Thermoclostridium stercorarium subsp. stercorarium DSM 8532: one gene and its partner. The protein of the gene in region 1 binds, or shares a complex with, the protein of each later gene. Links are inferred from orthologs where the notes say so. Each region holds a gene or a part of one and is shown in the gene's direction. Other genes may lie near its edges. The genes, in order: rpsG and tig.

Region 1 (3,126 bases):
AGAAACGACAGCGTCATGGTTTTAGGATGAACGGGATTTGTCTGCTTGTCATGTAAAGCAGACTTTTTATGGGTTGATAATTAATATGCGGCTGACTTTGGAAATAGAAGACCGGAGGTAATATGGTCGTGCTGGATGAGTTGAAACATCGCAATAAGACAGTGGGGTTGAAACAGACCCTGAAGGCGCTGGCAGCCGATAAGGTTCAGGTGCTTTTTATTGCGCAGGATGCAGAGGAAAGAATCGTATCGAAAATCCTTGAAGCCTGTAGTGGCAAGGATGTTGAGATTAACAGGGTTGAAAGCATGAAACTGTTAGGCAAAAAGTGCGGTATAGACGTTGGGGCTGCAGTGGCTGCGATATTAAAGGAATGATTGCTTATAATTGTTTATTCTGCCGCTCTTTGAGTGGATATGAGTATAGACAATTTTTTAAAGGAGGTGAATGAGGAATGCCGACGTTTAATCAGCTGGTACGGAAAGGAAGAAAAAAGGTGGAAAAAAAGTCATCCGCCCCGGCTCTCCAGTATGGTCTGAATTCGCTGAAGAAGATAACCACACAGATTAATTGCCCTCAGAAACGCGGTGTTTGCACAGTTGTAAAAACAGTTACACCGAAGAAGCCGAACTCAGCTCTGCGTAAAGTTGCCAGAGTACGTCTGTCAAATCAGATTGAAGTAACGGCGTATATACCCGGTATCGGGCATAACCTTCAGGAACACAGCGTGGTTCTTGTTCGTGGCGGACGTGTTAAGGACCTTCCTGGTGTACGCTACCATATCATCCGTGGTACCCTTGACGCAGCAGGTGTTGCAAACAGAATGCAGGGGCGCTCGAAGTACGGTGCAAAGAAGCCGAAGAAGTAAGCTTTGTAGAGCCTTTTCAGTTTAATGACAGGATACTACAGCGCTTTTGTGCGTTGTTTGATATATAAACTGGGCAAGTCTGAAGGTTGCCGGTTTTTATACGAGCAACTGAACAAGCGCTGACGGACCGTTTTTACGGGACGAGTACCTGTGATACGATGGAATAATCCATCAGTTATCATGTAAAGGAGGGAAGAAAGTGCCAAGAAAAGGACATGTGCCCAAACGGGAAGTATTGCCCGATCCAATTTATAACAGCACGGTAGTTACAAAACTCATCAATAAAGTTATGTTGGACGGCAAAAAAGGATTAGCACAGAGAATAGTTTATGGCGCGTTTGATATTGTACGTGAAAAAACCGGAAAGGATCCGCTGGAAGTTTTTGATCAGGCACTCAACAATGTAATGCCTGTTCTCGAAGTAAGAGCAAGAAGAGTGGGCGGTGCGACTTACCAGGTACCTATTGAGGTTCGCCCTGAAAGAAGACAGGCTTTGGGTATTCGGTGGCTTGTAAATTACGCCCGCTTAAGAGGCGAACGCACCATGAAACAGAAGCTTGCCGCAGAAATTATGGATGCGGCCAATAATACCGGTAATGCGGTTAAGAAGAAGGAAGATACTCATAAGATGGCAGAAGCCAATAAAGCGTTTGCGCATTACAGATGGTAATCTGCTTTTATACATTTTGAAAGGAGGACATGGATGCCCCGGGAATATAGTCTGGAAAACACAAGAAATATCGGTATAATGGCGCATATCGATGCGGGGAAAACAACCACCACCGAGAGAATACTGTTCTACACCGGTAAGGTTCACAAGTTAGGCGAAGTTCACGAGGGAGCGGCCACAATGGACTGGATGGAGCAGGAACAGGAGAGGGGTATTACCATTACATCGGCGGCCACTACCGCTTTCTGGAAAGGAACAAGGTTAAATATTATAGATACGCCGGGACACGTTGACTTTACAGTGGAGGTGGAACGCTCGCTCCGCGTTCTTGACGGGGCCGTTGCACTGTTCTGTGCAAAGGGCGGTGTTGAACCGCAGTCTGAAACCGTATGGCGTCAGGCTGACAAATACAGAGTCCCAAGACTGGCGTACGTGAACAAAATGGACATTCTGGGCGCGGACTTTTTTAACTGTGTCCAGATGATGAAGGATCGTTTGAATGCCAATGCAGTACCGATTCAGCTTCCGATAGGCAAGGAAGATCACTTTGAGGGAATTATAGACCTGGTGAAAATGAAGGCCTATTACTATATGGATGACCTTGGCAAGAACATTGTGGAAAAGGAAATCCCTGAAGACATGAAGGCATTGGCGGAAGAATATCATGTGAAATTACTCGAAGCCGTCGCAGATTTTGATGACGAACTGATGATGAAGTATCTTGAAGGGGAAGAGATTTCGGAAGAACAGCTGAAGAAAGCCATTCGAAAGGCTACCGTCAGCGTAAAGATGATTCCCGTAACCTGCGGTTCATCTTATAAGAACAAGGGTGTACAGAAACTGTTGGACTGCATTGTCGATTACTTGCCGTCACCCCTTGACATTCCGCCTGTTAAGGGTATCCATCCTGACAGCCTGTATGGGGAAGAACAGGTAGAACTGGTCAGACATGCGGATGATAATGAACCGCTGGCTGCACTGGCGTTTAAGATCATGTCAGACCCGTATGTGGGTAAACTGGCTTATTTCCGTGTTTACTCCGGCGTTTTGAGCTCCGGGTCCTATGTGCTGAACTCAACCAAAGGAAAGCGTGAGCGAGTGGGAAGAATCCTGCGCATGCATGCCAATCACCGTGAGGAGATTGATGCGGCCTATGCCGGTGAAATCGCTGCAGCCGTTGGGTTAAAATTTACAACTACCGGGGATACTCTTTGCGACGAAAACAACCCGATAATTCTGGAGTCCATGGAATTTCCTGAGCCTGTTATTAATGTGGCTATAGAACCTAAGACAAAGGCAGGACAGGAGAAAATGGCCATCGCTCTGCAGAAACTGGCAGAAGAGGATCCTACTTTCAGGGTTTACACAGATCCTGAAACCGGCCAGACCCTTATCGCCGGAATGGGAGAACTGCATCTGGAGATTATTGTCGACCGGCTTATGCGTGAATTCAAAGTTGAGGCCAATGTAGGCAAACCGCAGGTTGCTTATAAGGAAACCATACGCAAGTCGGCCAAGGCCGAAGGCAAGTTTGTTCGTCAGTCCGGCGGTCGCGGTCAGTACGGTCACTGCTGGATTGAAATTGAGCCTC
Region 2 (3,320 bases), 160 kb from region 1 along the record:
TCCGCTCAAGTGGTGGTTATATGCGAGCGGAATAATTATGTAAACGTATTATGTAAACATATAGTTGGCTAAATTTTACTAAAGTCAATCCCTAAAAGTCAATGGATTAAACGAAAAAATAACGACTTTTTTCAGCGTTTTTAATATTTTTAAAATAAGAGGTTTAATACGGCCAATGATGCCGCATTCACGGGGTGATTTCCGAAAGATGTGTTTGCTCCGGCATTCAGCCTTTTCTGTGAAGGTGGTCTTGTACCATGTTTATCCTATTGCAAGTTGCAGGCCGTTCCTGTATAATAAGTATATCGTGCTAGACGGGGAGGTAGCGGTGCCCTGTACCTGCAACCCGCTATAGCAGGGTCGAATTCCTGCCCGAGGCATATAGCTGTGAAGACAGGGCCATGATTAAAGAGCAATGAAGATTGGGTCTTGCGCAATTCAGGGCTGTGAACCCCGTCAGGTCCGGAAGGAAGCAGCGGTAAGCAGTTTACTGGATGTGCCGCAAGGGTGCCTGATCCGAGCTTTTTATCGTGGTGCCGTTTGTAGTTGTATGTCGACGGCAGGTGCACGATTTATTTTTTTATGAGGAAATTTTTCACGTCGGTTTTAACGGTTTATTTTCGGCTCAAAGCATTTCAAAGAAGGTTTTCCGGTCGTGAATGCCGGTAACGGTGTGGTGTTGCTCAGAAAAAGCTCCCTTATGAATGAAAGCAGAACAAAGGCAGACGAATTAAGGAAATGAATAAGGATTTTTAAAGGGAAAGGCAATTGTTTTTATTGGCAATATTAAATTTGTGTGATATAATCATAAAGGTTTTTTCCGACCCCAGGATTTTTTTTGTAAATTATTGAATCTGCTTTGTTTCCTCTGGTATAGATGTATTAAAATACTTTCAAGGATAAAGACACAACACATTCCAATAAAACATACAATGTTGCGGAAATTAAGCAGATTGTTAAAAATATTAAATAAAACTTAGGAGGCCTACCCTAATGAAATCGAAAGTAGAAACTGTGGAAAAGAATGTTGTAAAACTTACAATTGAAGAAGACGCAGAACGTTTTAATGAGAGCCTTAAAAAAGCGTACCAGAAAACCAAGGGCAGATTTACAGTTCCCGGCTTTAGAAGGGGAAAAGCCCCGATGAGCCTGATTGAAAAATATTACGGAGAAAATGTATTTTTTGAAGAAGCCTTGAATATTATCTGTCCTGAAGCTTATGAAGCGGCGATCAAGGAACACGGGATAATCCCTGTGGACACGCCCGAACTGGATATTGAGCAAATAGGAAAGGATAAAAATCTTATATTTACCGCAAAGGTCACTGTTAAGCCTGAAGTAAAACTTGGGCAATATAAAGGTCTGGATGTGGAAAAAGAGCAGGTGAATATAACCGACGAAGATGTCCAGAAAGAACTTGAAAAAATCAGGGACAGGAATGCAAGGCTTGTTACCGTAGAGGACAGACCTGTTCAGCAAAATGATATTGTAAATATTGACTTTGAAGGGTTCATTGACGGCAAACCCTTTGACGGCGGTTCAGCCAAGGGATATACGCTGGTTATTGGTTCAAATACTTTCATCCCCGGTTTCGAGGAGCAGTTGGTCGGTGCTGCGCTGAATCAGGAAGTGGAGGTAAACGTTACATTCCCCGAAGATTATCACAATGAGAGCTTAAAGGGTAAACAGGCTGTTTTCAAGGTTCGCATCAACGAAATTAAATATAAGGAACTTCCGAACCTGGACGATGAGTTTGCTCAGGATATAAGTGAGTTTAATACTCTTGAGGAATATAAGGCCGATCTCAGGAAGAAGCTTGAGGAAAGGGCACAACAGGAGGCCGAACGTAAATATGAAAATGAGCTTGTAAAAAAAGCTGTGGAAAACGCAGAGGTTGACATACCGGAAGTCATGGTTGAACGCCAGATTAACAATATTCTGCAGAGGATGGACGTTGCTTTGGCTTACCAGGGGCTGAATTTAAAAACCTATATGGAAATTATGGGGATTGACGAGAAGAAAATGCGCGATGATTACAGGGAAAGAGCCCTGGAAGAGGTAAAAACCGAACTGGTGCTGGAGAAGATTGCCCAGACTGAAAATATACAGGCAACTGACGAGGAAGTTGAAAAGGAAATTGCCGAAATGGCCGAAAGGTATAAGCAGAACCCCGAGGATTTTAAGAAACATTTACAGAATGACGATATAGAATATATTAAAGAGACCATCGTCAGGAGAAAAACCATTGAGCTGCTGAAACAGTAGTCAGGCAATAACGGGCTGCTTCTGAGTTGAGAAACAGCAGCCTTTAGTTCATTGGGGTAATTTTGTTTATTTAGACAACAAAAGGGGAAATTTATATTATACTATTGTATGATAAATAATATTGAAGTATTGTTTAACAGACATCGGTGTTCGGGCATAAAAGTGAATAGAGAAAAGGGGGATGTAGTATGCCACTTATACCTTATGTAATAGAGCAGAGTAACAGGGGAGAACGTTCATATGATATATACTCCCGTTTGCTGGAAGATAGAATAATATTTTTAAGCGACGAGGTTAATGATGCGACTGCAAGCCTGATAGTAGCGCAGATGTTGTTTTTGGACGCCAAGGATCCGGACAAGGATATCCAGTTTTACATTAACAGTCCCGGTGGTTCGGTAACTGCAGGCCTGGCAATTTACGACACGATGCAGCATGTGAAGGCTGACGTGTCAACAATATGTGTTGGTATGGCGGCAAGCATGGGCGCTTTTCTGCTGGCTGCAGGAACAAAGGGCAAGCGTTTTGCGCTGCCTAACAGTACCATTATGATACACCAGCCTGCAGGCGGAGCCAAAGGTCCGGCTACAGATATCAAAATTCATGCGGAGTGGATACTGAAAATAAAGGATAACCTTAACCGCATATTGGCAGAAAAAACGGGGCAGCCTTTGGAAAAGATCCAGCGTGACGTAGAAAGAGACTATTTCATGTCTGCATGGGAGGCAAAAGAATACGGAATTGTGGACGAAGTTATGGTTCGCAAATAACGAGGTGAAGTTTGGTGTCACGATATGAGGAAAAAAAACAGCTTAAATGTTCTTTCTGCGGGAAGACACAGGATCAGGTAAAAAGGCTGGTTGCCGGACCCGGTGTGTACATCTGCGATGAATGCATAGAGCTTTGTTCAGAGATAATTGGCGAGGAATTTGAGGATAACGGTGTTGACGTACAGATAGAAGACATCCCGAAACCCGCTGAAATAAAAAGTATTCTTGACCAGTATGTTATCGGTCAGGAAAAAGCGAAAAAAATTCTGTCGGTTGCAGTTTATA

What was found.
Region 2: the proteins of rpsG (region 1) and tig are in contact, whole or in part, in a crystal structure (PDB 3GTY), measured with the Thermotoga maritima proteins. The link is inferred for Thermoclostridium stercorarium subsp. stercorarium DSM 8532 from one-to-one orthologs. Residues at the interface, in WP_004081843.1 of Thermotoga maritima: Lys34, Lys52, Lys55, Glu59, Arg62, Gln63, Glu66, Asn67, Lys69, Val71, Arg95, Ala109, Lys110, Lys111, Gly112, Arg113, Pro114, Glu117, Glu121, Ile124, Ala125, Tyr127, Asn128, Asn129, Thr130, Gly131, Lys135, Asp139, Arg142, Met143; in WP_004081061.1 of Thermotoga maritima: Glu122, Val124, Val129, Leu130, Tyr133, Glu188, Gly259, Ile262, Tyr263, Glu266, Ser270, Glu273, Gln274, Glu277, Arg308, Gln311, Ile312, Ser315, Tyr316, Glu325, Arg329, Arg336, Leu363, Phe366, Trp367, Arg373, Leu377, Arg381, Leu384, Glu387.

The regions. Positions count from the first base shown.
Region 1 is NC_020134.1:2,845,648-2,848,773, reverse strand. What follows is about bases 1-2,799. They hold rpsG (30S ribosomal protein S7), read left to right. Parts: upstream 1-1,064; coding sequence 1,065-1,535; downstream 1,536-2,799. Other genes in these bases: fusA (elongation factor G), read left to right, coding at 1,569-2,799; rpsL (30S ribosomal protein S12), read left to right, coding at 452-865; CST_RS12485 (50S ribosomal protein L7ae-like protein), read left to right, coding at 123-374. In the rest of the region: more of fusA, read left to right, coding at 2,800-3,126.
Region 2 is NC_020134.1:2,686,912-2,690,231, reverse strand. The notes cover bases 137-3,129. They hold tig (trigger factor), read left to right. Parts: upstream 137-993; coding sequence 994-2,265; downstream 2,266-3,129. Other genes in these bases: clpX (ATP-dependent Clp protease ATP-binding subunit ClpX), read left to right, coding at 3,050-3,129; clpP (ATP-dependent Clp endopeptidase proteolytic subunit ClpP), read left to right, coding at 2,454-3,035. In the rest of the region: more of clpX, read left to right, coding at 3,130-3,320. UniProt on the Bacillus subtilis protein: Involved in protein export. Acts as a chaperone by maintaining the newly synthesized protein in an open conformation. Functions as a peptidyl-prolyl cis-trans isomerase.